Regions from separate parts of the Pectobacterium hainanensis genome, predicted to be linked through region 2. Evidence: riboswitches for the same ligand, from Rfam matches in the RefSeq annotation. Region 2 holds a riboswitch; each other region holds the start of a gene.
The links. Region 2 has a riboswitch for thiamine pyrophosphate ahead of thiC (phosphomethylpyrimidine synthase ThiC). Riboswitches for the same ligand answer to the same signal wherever they lie in the genome.

Region 1 (4,859 bases), on a different contig from region 2:
ATCAATTACGAAACCATCTGGTTACTATTGCGTCGCTGAGAAAATCTAAAATGAAAAATAAGCGTAGTGATACTACTAGGAACCACCTCCTTGGCCAGCTCAATCTCCCTTGAGCTGGCTTTTTCTTTTCTCGCATCCGCCGCTTTCACACCAACATCACGCTGACCATCGCACTATTCACCGATTCTTCCGATACCTGTGTTGATATTTCCTGACTATGATTATCAGGCATTATGTTTATATCCAATGCCCTGATCTGAGATGGAGAATACTATGGATAAGCGCCCGGTGACCTTACTCATTCTGAATGGAAAAAGCGCGGATAACGAGGAACTGCGCGAAGCCATTATAGCATTCCGTCAAGATGGCTATTCATTGGATGTGCGCGTCACCTGGGAGTTTGGCGATGCCCGACGTTACGTAGAAGAAGCCATTCATTTGAACGCCGACAATGTCATTGCCGCTGGCGGCGATGGCACCGTCAATGAAGTGGCAGCCGCGCTTGCCAGCCAACCGGAGGGGAAACGCCCCTGTCTGGGTATTATTCCGCTGGGAACGGCAAACGATTTTGCAACCAGTTGCCAAATTCCATTAGCCCCTCATCAGGCATTAATCTTAGCCATTAAAGGCCGCGCAACGGCAATCGATATGGCGAAGGTGAATGATAAACACTATTTCATCAATATGGCGACCGGTGGCTTCGCCACGCGGATCACCTCAGAAACGCCAGCCAAAATGAAATCAGCGTTGGGTGGGGCATCTTATGTTCTTCATGCCCTGTTTCGTATGGATATGCTGCAAGCCGAACGTTGCGAGATTCGCGGACCGGGCTTTAACTGGTCAGGCGACACAATGGTGATTGCGATAGGCAATGGTCGCCAAGCTGGCGGAGGACAAGTCCTTTGCCCGGATGCTTTGATCAATGATGGTTTTCTGGAGCTTAGCGTACTTTCCGCTCAGGAACTCCTGCCCAATATGCTTCAGGCATGGTTCACCGGCAGTGAGAACCAGAATATGATCTCCGCCACGCTGCCCTGGTTGGAAATTATCGCGCCAGATGAAATGACATTTAATCTGGATGGCGAACCACTCAAATCAACACACTTTCACATTGAAATACTGCCTGCCGCCATTCAGTGTCGTTTACCGCCGCAGTGCGCTTTACTGGGATAGTCGATATCCCAGAGCCAGGTTGATTGAACAAAGCATAGGATTAACACACGCTATTCGCGCTTTAGTCGGTTACTGTTTGCCAGATAAAGCGCCACTACCAGCACTAAAATAGCGGCCGAATACATCAGCGTATCGGACGGACTTTTGTGATCGACAATGATCAATCGGATAATGGCAGTAATGCCGATATAGACAAAATAGCGCAGTGGAAAGTGGTAACCCGACTGAAAATATTTAACAATTAACGCAATAAACTCAAAGTAGAGGAAGTAAATCACGATCCCCTCGATCAATTGATAAGAGGAGTCTTTCTCATTACTGATCAACAATACCTTCGCCAGATGTACCGTCTCCTTGACCAAAAAAATAACCAATATTATCGCCAACACCAGCAGTCCAATATTTAATATCGTCTGAAGCACCTTAGCGGCCATCACGCTACGAGCCGAACCTGCCATATCCATTCCCTCATACCCATTACATTATTTGCCATTTAAAGACAGGTTTGCCATTAAAGGCAGGTTTACGATGAAAGGTAAGTTGTTCTTGTTATTGTCTTGCTTATCCGGCAAGTGTACGTTCTCGATATGTCAGAAAATCGGCAACCTGATGTCACCGATTGTTAACCTATCTGCCAAAAATTACCGAGCGCACATCAGAATGTCTACGCGTTTCAGCACTTAATTTAATTAGGATTGATAGAACGGACATCATCGCAGGATATGTCTTGCCAGATAACTGGCAAGACGGCATCGAATCTGAGCGACGATTTAAGACCGGTTGTGATTTAAGACCAGTATAAGACGTCGTGCGATAGGCTTCACCACCAGCGATGGAAGTGGTGTACAGGCCCAATCCCCTGCCCTACTTCGAGTGAATCTGCCTGCTGTAAGGCCTGTTGCAGATAAGCTTTCGCCTCGCTCACCGTCTCCTGCCAGGACGCCAGCCGTGGACGCAACGCAGCCAACGCCGCAGAGAGTGTACAGCCCGTACCATGCGTATGGCGGGTATTCACGCGTGAAGAGGTAAAACGCAGCGGTGGAGCATCACGACTGAATAACCAATCCGGGCTTTCTTCTTCACTCAAATGTCCGCCCTTCATCAACACCGCATGACACCCTAGTGATAGCAAAGCCTCTCCTTGCTCAACCATCTCCTGCTCGTTGGCCGCTGGCGAACAATTCAGCAAAGCGGCGGCTTCCGGTAAGTTAGGCGTAATGAGCGACACCAAAGGCAACAGAGATCGCCGCAGGGAATCCACCGCATCAGGAGAAAGTAGCGGATCGCCGCTTTTCGCCAACATGACCGTATCCAGCACCACATAAGGCAGTGAGTAATGTTGGAGACGTTCAGCAACGGCTTCGACAATATCCGCCTCCGCCAGCATCCCAATTTTAGCGCTATCAATACGAACATCACTGAGCACCGAGTCTAGCTGAGCCGCGACGAAATCGGGTTCGATGCGATAAACCGACTGCACCCCGCGCGTGTTTTGTGCCACCAGCGCAGTAATCACCGTGGTGCCATACGCCCCTAATGCGGAAAACGTTTTTAAATCGGCCTGGATACCTGCACCGCCGCTAGGATCGGTACCTGCAATCGAGAGAGCATTGATCCGTTTCATACCAACGCCTCCGCACGTAAACCATATAGCTGGTCGAGAAAAGCCGGAATAAAGCTTCCCGGCCCTTGCGCCAATGAAGCTGCCCGCTCGCCTGCAAACGACATAACATGGCACGCAGCGGCAACATGTTGTAAACGGTCGCCCTCAAGCGCGCAAAACCCGGCAACGACCGCCGATAATGCGCACCCGGTTCCCACGACGCGAGTCATCATTTTATCGCCGCCGCTGATCAAGAAATCCCGTTGACCATCCGTTACGTAATCCCTTTCTCCCGTAACGGCAACAACCGTAGACAGACGGCGAGCCAGTTCACGTGCCGCAGGCAGTGCACTTAGCGAATCGCTGGTGCTGTCCACGCCACGCCCTTGCGTATTCATGCCAGACAGCGCCATGATCTCAGAGGCATTTCCGCGAATCGCCGCGGGTGCCAGCGTCAACAACTCATGAGCAAATCGCGTTCGATACGTTAATCCGCCGACGGCGACAGGATCGAGTACCCACGGCGTCCCCGCCTGATTTGCACTCTGTATCGCTGCCAACATAGCATCAGCGCGATCGTGCTCCAGCGTTCCGATGTTAATTAACAACGCATCGGCTAACGCACTGAATTGAGCAGCCTCATCAGGATCGACAACCATGGCTGGCGAGGCGTTTAACGCCAATAAGACATTCGCCGTAAACGACTGCACCACATCATTGGTCAGACAGTGGACTAACGGAGATCGAGCATGGAATTGCGTTAATGACGCAGCCGTACAGGCTACGGATAAAGAGACAGGTCGAGTGTTCATCATTCTCCCAACCGGCGTTCAAGAAGGCGGTAACCGGCTGGAATACCGTGACTTCCCTCCGCTGGCATTATCCAGTTCAGGTAATACGGGTATTTCTCAGCCCTTTACCAAGAAAGGGGCACCCCGAGTCATGTACTTACGGTTGCAGCATAAGTAAGTGGTGTACGTAAAGCAAGCAGACGGTACATTCTGCCGATAAATCCGGTTTGCATGGTATATCCGTCATACTTCAAGTTGCCTGTGCGTTGGCTGCGCTCGTTACTCGGCTCACTTACTTGAGTAAGCTCATCGGGATTAAATGAGAGACATCCTGAATAATTCGAGTGGAGAGAAAAATTATCATTTTAAATAACACAGATAATTTGAATTATTTAGGATCTATCAATCAATTCGTATCTTACTGTAAAAATCATTCTCCAGCATTTTCTCCATAATAGCCTTGATCTCGATAGAAAGGCTTTTGTAAAAATCAGACAATTCGTCATCCCGGCATAACAACACAATTTTTCGATTCTCTTTACGATGGTTAATGTCTATAAACTTTAACGCATCAAAAAATGAGGGATTAATAGAAACAAACAGCGGCGTTGTTAATGTCCAACCATAGCCACAGGCAATGAGTCTGATAATATCGTCAGCATTGCTGATTTCAAATTGAATGTTAGGATTGAAGTTATTCCATTTCAACCAGTTAAGCGTCTGCACACCCGTTGGGGTATCACTGGTATACGCAATATAATCCCGGTTTTTACATAATGCGTTCAAACTGGTTTCTGACCACGATTTAGGGCAGACACACATAAATTCTTCTTCAATCAAAGGATATATTCTCACACCGCTGGGTATTTCCGTGTGAAGCATGGTCACCGCCAGATTAATTTCCCCTTTGTTTAAAGCCGCTAATAAACCCGATGCCGTTCCCGTAATTTGGTAAACATGCTTAACCTTTGGTTGAAGCGTTTTAAGAATATCAAGCCCTACGGTTTTACTAATCGAGTCGACAAATCCAATTTTTAAATATGAAATCTGTCCTTGCCTGATCGCATTAATATGCTCTTGTAAGTAGACCCCTTCATTGATCAGCCTTTTTCCAAGTTGATACAGCGCCTGCCCGGTAATCGTCATCTGAATAGGGCGTTGAGAACGATTAATCAACTCGGTTTTGAGGGCATTCTCTAAATTGGCAATCTGCTGCGAGATAGAAGACTGTGTCAAATTCAGTTTTCTGGCGGCAGCCGTGAATGAGCCCGTCTCGGTGACAGCAAGAAACG
Region 2 (4,859 bases):
GTAGCGCCACTTTATCGCCCACGCGACGGCGTGCATCGGCAATATCGCTCGTCCAATCCAGGCCCAGCGCATCGCAGCCGGTCTCTGCCATCGCTTCAAGCCACTGCCCTCCGCCTTTGGTAAAGAGCGTCACTGGTACACGTCGGCCTTCGTTCTCACGCAGTAAACCATCAACAATCTTATGCATGTACCGAAGGGAGAATTCTTTGTAGTCACGTCCGCTCAGCACCCCACCCCAGGTATCAAAGACCATCACAGCCTGTGCGCCCGCACGAATCTGCGCGTTGAGATAAAGAATGACGCTATCGGCCAGTTTATCCAGCAGCAGATGTAATGTTTTAGGCTCAGCGAACATCATTTTCTTGATGACGGTAAACGCTTTGCTGCTGCCGCCTTCAACCATATAGGTCGCCAGCGTCCATGGACTACCCGAGAAGCCAATCAACGGCACCTCACCGGCGAGGCTTTTACGAATCGTCCGCACCGCATTCATCACATAGCCGAGTTCTTGTTCTGGATCGGGGACGGGTAATTTAACGACATCAGCATGAGATGCGATGGGAGAGCGGAAACGAGGGCCCTCTCCCGCTTCAAAATAGAGCCCTAAGCCCATGGCATCAGGGATCGTCAGGATATCGGAAAACAAAATGGCCGCATCAAGAGAATAGCGCCGCAAAGGTTGTAATGTGACTTCACACGCCAGCTCAGCATTCTTACACAGAGCCATAAAATCACCGGCCTGTGCACGCGTTAGTTTGTACTCTGGCAAATATCGCCCGGCCTGACGCATCATCCATACGGGCGTGACGTCAACAGGTTGGCGTAACAACGCCCGCAAATAGCGATCGTTTTTCAGGTAGCTCATGTCATTTTCCTTTAGGCATTATGATGCTTATCGCAGTGACGTATCACGATGTGAGTGAATGGTAACACGATCGTTCTCATCCCATTCCCGACACAACACCACAGTATCCTCAATGAGGCGGCGAGCTACCGTTCCTGGTGGTGGTAAAATGGGCAAACGATCATAGCGAAACCAGGCCGCATCACGTAACTCTTTCGGATCGTGCTTGATATCTCCACCAGCATAATCGGCCATAAAAGCCATCATCAGTGAATGGGGAAAAGGCCAGGGCTGAGAAGTGATATAACGCAGGTTCTTAATCTGAATTTGGCTTTCTTCCATGACTTCGCGAGCAACAGTCTGTTCCAGCGTTTCTCCGACTTCAACAAACCCTGCTAGCACGGTGTACATGTTACCGCGATGGCGCTGATGTTGTGCCAGCAGAATCTCACTTCCACGACGAATAGCCACAATGATACAGGGCGCAATTTGGGGGTAATAACGTTCTTTGCAGTGGTGGCACAAACAGGCCAGCTCGGTTTTACTCGGTACCATCTCGTGACCACAGTAACCGCAAAAACGATGGGAGCGATAAAATTCAGCCAGTTGGATACCGCGTCCCGCTAGCTGGAACAGCCCGGCATCTTGCTCAATAAGTTGTCGGACGGAGGTCATCTCACTATCTCGATGCTGACACACAAGCCACACAGGTAAGCCCTGCCATTCACCGATGATACGTCCTCTCGCATCCTGTAATGACCATGATGCTGCGGTTCCCTGCGGTAGTTCTCCCTGAGGCAACCAGATTTGCCCAGCATCACTGACTACCCACCACCCACTTTCATCACCTTTTAACGTTTGTTCCATATCTTTTTATTGCTCCACTCTCACTTCACTGGCATTTTACACTCTGGGTGATGACATAAGTTTTATAACTAATATTTCAGTTATTTCTTACCGTTCACGGAGTCAACAATGCTAAACCAGTTACAAAGCCTGACTGAATACGTTGGTGGCAATAATGCGTTAATCGACCAATGGCTACAAGCACGTAAGCAGCTTCTTGTCACGTACTATCATCTGGTTGGCATCAAGCCGAATAAAGACACACTCTCACGTCTGGATGAAGAAGCTCTGGATCATTTTTGTCAGAATCTGGTGGATTATCTTTCGGCGGGTCATTTTCATGTCTATGAAAAGATGCTACATGAAGCCGCCATTCTCAGTGAACAAAAACTGGCTCGTTCAACCCAGCTTGACCATGCATTACAAACCAATACCCAGCAAATCATGACATTTTACGATAGCAGCCTGGTCACGGCTATCGATCATGATAACTGTCTTGAATTCCAGCAAGCGCTTTCTCATGTTGGCGAAGCGCTGGCTGAACGTTTTACGTTAGAAGACAAGATGATTCGACTGGTATTTGATAATTAACTTTTATTGCCAGTGAAATCATTTTGTTATCACTAATCATGTGATCTATCTATCACTGATATGCCGACACGCTTTGACATGGTGGTTTTGTCGTCATACAGTGTCGTTGTTGTAATCAGCCCGTTAACACTAGGGCTATCTTGTCGGAGTGCCTAGCGTACTTCCGTTCTTGACATTGTTGAGAAGGGAAAGACACAGGCTGAGACCGTTAATTCGGGATCCGCGGAACCTGATCGGGTTAATACCTGCGAAGGGAACAAGAGTAATTCGTTTCATTGCGCCATAGATAGCGTTGATCTAAATACGTTTTTTATGCGACCTGATACCCATTATTACTCCCTCCGTCTCCAGACAAGCAATTTTCCCTTTACGTCTTATAGGAACTTGCTATGTCTACAGAACCATTATTATCAAAACCGTCTAAAACTGGCCGTCGTGAGCAACGTGCAGCCGCCCAGCAATTTATCGATACACTACAAGGAATGGCATTCCCCAATTCTCAGCGAATCTATCTGACCGGCTCGCGAGAAGATATTCGTGTCCCCATGCGTGAAATTCAACTTAGCCCGACATTGGTGGGTGGAAGCAAAGATTCACCGCAATATGAACCAAACGAAGCCATTCCAGTTTATGACACCGCGGGCCCTTACGGTGACCCCGCCTCACACCCCGATGTACGTATTGGTTTGAGAAAGATCCGGGCTAACTGGATCGCTGAACGCAACGATACCGAAGCACTGGCAGGAGTAAGCTCCGATTTCACTCAGCAGCGCCTCGCCGATGCGGGTTTGGATCACCTCCGTTTCGAGCATTTACCGCATCCGATAAGAGCGAAAGCAGGAAAACGCGTCACACAATTACATTATGCTCGCCAGGGCATTATTACCCCGGAAATGGAATTTATCGCGATTCGTGAAAACATGGGACGAGAGCGAATTCGCGGTGAGGTGCTACGCCAGCAGCATCTAGGGCAAAGCTTTGGCGCACATTTACCCGAGAACATTACGCCTGAATTTGTACGACAGGAAGTCGCCGCAGGACGGGCCATTATCCCCGCTAATATTAACCACCCAGAATCAGAGCCCATGATCATTGGTCGGAACTTTCTGGTTAAAGTTAACGCCAATATCGGCAACTCGGCGGTCACGTCCTCTATCGAAGAGGAGGTGGAAAAGTTAGTCTGGTCAACCCGTTGGGGCGCGGATACGGTGATGGATCTCTCAACCGGTCGTTATATCCATGAAACCCGCGAATGGATTCTGCGTAACAGCCCGGTTCCGATTGGTACGGTCCCCATTTATCAGGCATTAGAAAAAGTGAATGGCGTGGCGGAAAACCTGAACTGGGACATGTTCCGCGACACGCTGCTGGAACAAGCAGAACAAGGCGTGGACTATTTCACCATTCATGCGGGTGTGCTGCTACGCTACGTGCCAATGACCGCCAAACGCCTGACCGGCATTGTGTCTCGCGGCGGATCTATCATGGCAAAATGGTGTCTGTCGCATCATAAAGAAAGTTTTCTCTATGAACACTTTCGTGAAATTTGTGAAATCTGTGCCGCTTATGATGTTGCGCTCTCACTGGGTGATGGATTACGTCCAGGTTCAATTCAAGACGCTAACGACGAAGCTCAGTTCGCCGAACTGCATACGCTGGGCGAGCTGACCAAAATTGCCTGGGAATACGACGTACAGGTGATGATCGAAGGCCCTGGACATGTACCGATGCAGATGATCCGCCGCAACATGACCGAAGAGTTGGAGCACTGCCACGAAGCGCCGTTCTATACGCTCGGCCCGCTAACCACGGATATCGCACCAGGTTACGATCATTTCACCTCTGGCATCGGCGCCGCGATGATCGGCTGGTTTGGCTGCGCCATGCTCTGTTATGTGACACCGAAGGAACATCTCGGTTTACCGAATAAAGAAGACGTTAAGCAGGGGTTGATTACCTACAAGATCGCCGCTCACGCCGCCGATTTGGCGAAAGGTCATCCCGGCGCACAAATCCGTGATAACGCCATGTCGAAAGCCCGCTTCGAATTCCGCTGGGAAGATCAGTTCAATCTGGCGCTCGATCCCCAGACGGCCCGTGCTTACCACGATGAAACTCTTCCTCAGGAATCCGGCAAAATCGCGCATTTCTGTTCCATGTGCGGCCCTAAGTTCTGCTCGATGAAAATTTCTCAGGAAGTGCGTGATTACGCGGCAAAACAGGAAGCCGAAGCGAAGCCTATTGAAGTCGGCATGGCCCAGATGTCGCAGGAATTCCGCTCTCGCGGCAGCGAACTTTACCACAGCGCAACAAGCCTGCTGACGGAGGAAGGAAAATGACGAGTCCTTTAACGGATACGCCTTTTGCACCAACAGAGCAAAAACTGGGGCTCTATCCGGTCGTCGATAGTGTGGAATGGATTAAACGTTTACTCAGTATCGGTGTAAAAACCATTCAACTACGAATTAAAGACCTACCTGATGAGCAGGTTGAACATGATGTTATCCAGGCAATCGAGCTGGGCCGTCTTTATCACGCTCGGTTATTTATTAATGATTACTGGCGGTTAGCAATAAAG
Region 3 (4,859 bases), on a different contig from region 2:
GTAGGGTGACAAGCACAACGCTCATCATAAAAAAAGCCAGCGAAAAAACCGCTGGCTGGTGAAATACACCATTACTCAGAATGCTTTTCTCACTACCGTTACCGTTCGCTAGAGCCAGCGGCGGTATTCCTCTTCCGACAAGGATTCAATTTGCCACTGGGTAACCTGTTGCAATAACGCCATTCGCTGTTGAACAGATATCCAACGTAACCACGTTGCCCGACATGCCACGAAATAATCACGATAGAATGCATACCGTTGGGAAATCGCCATCAGCCACCTCCACGCTTTCATTATGCAAAAGTATCAGCGTAATATAGGGAAAGATAAATTGATGACTTTAAGACCGGGAGTTCCTCTTTTATGTCTTCCAACCGTCTTCAACAGCAGTTCATTCGCCTGTGGCAACACTTTCAAGGGCAATCGACCGATACCACACTGCAAGAACTGGCGGCCATATTAAGCTGCTCGCGCCGTCATATCCGTTCACTGTTGGGGGCAATGCAACGACAGGGTTGGCTAACCTGGCAGGCAGAAGCAGGCAGAGGAAAACGCTCACAGCTTTCGTTCATTTATACCGGTCTCGCGCTGAAAGAGCAGCGGGCAGAGGATTTATTGGAACAAGATCGTATCGATCAACTGGTTCAGCTTGTCGGTGACAAAGAAACCGTACGCCAAATGCTCTTGTCCCATCTTGGTCGTAGCTTTCGTCAAGGCAAACATATACTGCGTATCCTGTATTACCGGCCATTGCGTAATTTACTGCCCGGTTCAGCGCTACGACGCTCAGAAATGCATATCGCCAGACAAATATTCAGCGGATTAACCAATATAAATGAGGAAAACGGGGAACTGGAACCCGATCTGGCACATCACTGGCAGAGACTGGAACCCTTGCGTTGGCGCTTTTATCTACGCCCGTCAATCCGTTTTCATCATGGACGTGAGCTCACGATGAATGATGTCATCACCTCACTGACCCGGCTAGCGGAACTCCCTCTGTTTTGTCATATCGACAGTGTCACCTCGCCTATGCCTTTTGTCATCGACGTGCGGTTAAAGAGTGACGATAACTGGTTACCGTGGCTGCTTGGCAGTGTGCCGGCCATGATCCTGCCTCAGGAATGGCGAACGCTGCCCGATTTTGCCAGACACCCGATTGGCACCGGGCCTTACGCCGTTGTCAGCAATAACAACAACCATATGAAAATACGTGCCTTTGATGACTATTATGGTTATCGAGCGCTTATTGACGAGGTCAATATCTGGGTATTACCAGATGAGCCGGAAGAAATGCCCGTTTCTGTCAAAGTGCAGTCCGATGATTCCCGTCACGAACAGTTGGAAAGCAGGATGGAAGAAGGCTGTTATTTCATTATGTTTGATAAACGCTCGCCGCTAGCCAAACATCCTGACATTCGTCGTTGGCTCTGGCAGGTATTTAACCCCATTGCGCTGCTAAGCCATGCCGATGCCGCCCATCAGCGAGACTGGTCACCGGCTTACAGCCTACTTCCTCGCTGGCATCATCAACAGCCCAGTACGCCATTACCCAAACCCCACGGCCTTGAGCACGTCACACTCACCTTTTATCAGGCGCATCCTGAATACCAAATATTGAGTGAAATCATGCGTAAACTATTGGCAAAGCATGATGTCCATCTACACGTTCAAACCGTCAGTTACGAAGACTGGTATCAGGGAAACAGCGAAAGTGATATTTGGTTCAGTAGCGTGAACTGCTACCTTCCCCTCGAATTTTCGCTATTCGCCATGCTTTATGAGCTACCACTGATGCAACATTGTCTGGATGACGATCTGCATCAGGATGCGCACCAATGGCGTACCCATGCGCTTCCTATCGCAGAGTGGTGCGATAAGTTGGTCAACAGCGGTCAGTTACATCCTTTGCTCCATCATTGGCTGCAATTGCAAGGTCAGCGCAGTATGCGCGGGATTCGTATGAACATGCTGGGCTGGTTTGACTTCAAATCGGCCTGGTTTGTGCCGCCGGAAAACTGAGAACCTTTCCCTGCGACCTTGAACCCTTTACAATGACTCGTTCTCAACGGGGTGCGGAACAGGTTTCGCCACAGGATAGACCGCGGCGTAACGCTTTTTCGCTGAGAAAACACCCGTCGAACCTGATCCGGTTAATACCGGCGAAGGGATTTGAGAGTGCTCATCGCTGACTCAAAATCCTTTGCCACCCTATGATTTTCAGGAGTGCAAAGTGTTCATGACATCATTATTAAAACGTTCAGCCATCCTGCTGAGACAAAGCCTGCCCTGCTTATTACTGCTTTCCGCACCGGTTTTCGCCAAACCTGCGCTCACCGTCTATACCTATGATTCCTTCGCGTCCGAATGGGGGCCTGGTCCGGTCATTAAAACCGCCTTTGAAAAAGAGTGTGAATGTGAGCTCAATTTTGTCGCGCTGGAAGATGGCGCATCGTTATTGAACCGACTGCGTATGGAAGGTAAAAACAGTAAAGCGGACATCATTCTGGGATTAGACAATAACCTGTTGCAGGCTGCGGAACAAACCGGCTTGTTTACCCAACATAGTGTTGATACCCGTGCGCTTAAAGTGCCCGGCGGTTGGAGTAATGCAACGTTCGTGCCCTATGATTACGGTTATTTCGCTTTCGTCTATAACAAAGAGAAACTCAAAAATCCGCCCAAGAGTTTGCATGAACTGATCGACAGTGCCGAACCATGGAAAGTGATTTATCAGGATCCACGCACCAGTACGCCGGGATTGGGGTTACTGCTGTGGATGCAACAAGTGTATGGCGAACAGGCCCCCGAGGCATGGCAAAAGCTGGCAAAGAAAACCGTTACGGTGACCAAAGGCTGGAGTGAAGCTTACGGCTTGTTCCTGAAAGGCGAGGCCGATCTGGTCCTCAGTTACACCACGTCTCCGGCTTATCACATCATTGAAGAGAAAAAAGAAAATTACGCGGCGGCCAACTTCAGCGAGGGGCATTACCTGCAAATTGAAGTCGCAGGTCAGTTAGCCGCCAGCAAGCAGCCAGAACTGGCAAAACGGTTTATGCAATTCATATTAAGTCCGACATTCCAGCAGGCGATCCCCACGACCAACTGGATGTATCCGGTGATATCCACCGAGTTGCCCGCTGGGTTTGCCGCACTGCCCGTTCCAGAAAAATCACTGCAATACAGCGCCCAACAGGTCGCAGAAAAAAGGAATAGCTGGATTCAGGCATGGCAACGCGCCGTCAGTCATTGACAGCAGGCAGCGTATGGCCAGGACTATTGGCTGCTGCGCTGCTCATTACTGTCGCTACGCTGGCTTTCGGGGCGCTCTGGCTACAGGCTCCCGAGAGTCAGTGGGAAACGCTATGGCATGACAGCTATCTGTGGCATGTCATTCGTTTCACCTTTTGGCAGGCTTTATTGTCTGCATTATTCTCAACCATACCGGCCACATTTCTTGCCAGAGCATTGTACCGACGCCGCTTTCCCGGCCACCGCTGGCTAATGCGACTGTGCGCCATGACATTGGTGCTTCCCGTGTTGGTCGCCGTATTTGGTCTGCTCAGCGTGTATGGCAGTCAAGGATGGCTGGCACAACTCCTGACATTTTTAGGGCTTCCCTATCCATTCTCACCTTATGGTCTGCAAGGGATCCTGCTGGCGCACGTTTTCTTTAATCTGCCGCTGGCAACTCGTTTGTTATTACAAACGCTGGAAAGTATCGCAACCGAACAACGCCAGTTGGCCGCGCAATTGGGCATGAACGGCTGGCAGCACTTTTGTCTCGTCGAATGGCCTGCGCTGCGCAGACAAATTCTGCCAACCGCCGCGCTTATTTTCATGCTGTGTTTCGCCAGTTTCGCTACTGTGTTGTCTCTTGGCGGCGGTCCACGAGCCACCACTATCGAACTCGCCATTTATCAAGCCCTTAGTTTTGACTACGATCCTTCACGCGCGGCATTACTGGCATTGATCCAGATGGTTTGCTGTCTCGGACTCATGCTGTTCAGTCAGCGATTGGGACGTATTTTACCTGTTGGTCACACTCAGCAGTTGGTGTGGCGTAACCCGCAAGACAGTCGGTATAGTCAGCTTTGTGACAGCCTACTAATTAGCGCGTTATTACTTTTAGTCATCCCACCGCTACTGGCCGTCATCGTGGATGGCGTTAACCTGTCGCTCCTTGTGGTATTGCAACAACCCGTCTTATGGCAAACCCTGTTTACGTCGCTGCGCATTGCAATAAGCGCGGGGCTGTTATGTATCATCCTAACGATGATGCTGCTCTGGAGCAGCAGAGAATTGAAGTTGCGCCAACAAACGTTGTACGGTCAGCTGATGAATCTAAGCGGTATGTTGATCCTCGCGATGCCAGGTATCGTACTGGCAACCGGATTTTTTTTATTGTTTAACAATACGGTGGGATTACCGGATTCTCCTTACGCGTTAGTTGTGATGACCAATGCGCTCATGGCGATCCCCTATGCGCTTAAAGTACTGGAAAACCCGATGTACGATGTCGCTGAACGCTACAATCAGCTTTGTTTGTCATTGGATCTACAGGGCTGGCGGCGATTGAGAATCATTGAACTCTCTGCACTAAAACAACCGCTGGCGCAAGCATTGGCCTTTGCCTGTGTCTTATCGATCGGCGACTTTGGCATTATCGCCCTATTCGGCAGCGAGCAATTCCGCACGTTACCTTTTTATCTTTATCAGCAAATGGGTTCCTATCGCAGCGCGGACGGTGCCGTTACTGCCCTGTTGCTGATGCTTATCTGCTTTGTATTATTCACCCTGATTGAAAAACTGGCAGGTCGCCATGATCGCACTTGATAAGCTGACGTATCTTTATCAAC

Region 1: another riboswitch for thiamine pyrophosphate. It lies ahead of thiM (hydroxyethylthiazole kinase); the one in region 2 lies ahead of thiC (phosphomethylpyrimidine synthase ThiC).
Region 3: another riboswitch for thiamine pyrophosphate. It lies ahead of thiB (thiamine ABC transporter substrate binding subunit); the one in region 2 lies ahead of thiC (phosphomethylpyrimidine synthase ThiC).

What each region holds. Positions count from the first base shown of each region.
Region 1 is NZ_JBJYIN010000002.1:134,931-139,789, reverse strand. Features, by position in the region: gene yegS (lipid kinase YegS) at 274-1,173, shown strand; gene psiE (phosphate-starvation-inducible protein PsiE) at 1,224-1,631, opposite strand; gene thiD (bifunctional hydroxymethylpyrimidine kinase/phosphomethylpyrimidine kinase) at 1,994-2,797, opposite strand; gene thiM (hydroxyethylthiazole kinase) at 2,794-3,588, opposite strand; TPP riboswitch at 3,625-3,724, opposite strand; gene ACKPVM_RS02735 (LysR family transcriptional regulator) at 3,970-4,859, opposite strand, start outside.
Region 2 is NZ_JBJYIN010000027.1:6,029-10,887, forward strand. Features, by position in the region: gene hemE (uroporphyrinogen decarboxylase) at 1-865, opposite strand, end outside; gene nudC (NAD(+) diphosphatase) at 893-1,711, opposite strand; gene rsd (sigma D regulator) at 1,820-2,281, shown strand; TPP riboswitch at 2,416-2,554, shown strand; gene thiC (phosphomethylpyrimidine synthase ThiC) at 2,671-4,620, shown strand; gene thiE (thiamine phosphate synthase) at 4,617-4,859, shown strand, end outside.
Region 3 is NZ_JBJYIN010000005.1:263,287-268,145, forward strand. Features, by position in the region: gene sgrT (glucose uptake inhibitor SgrT) at 109-273, opposite strand; gene sgrR (HTH-type transcriptional regulator SgrR) at 364-2,022, shown strand; TPP riboswitch at 2,060-2,189, shown strand; gene thiB (thiamine ABC transporter substrate binding subunit) at 2,240-3,253, shown strand; gene thiP (thiamine/thiamine pyrophosphate ABC transporter permease ThiP) at 3,229-4,836, shown strand; gene thiQ (thiamine ABC transporter ATP-binding protein ThiQ) at 4,823-4,859, shown strand, end outside.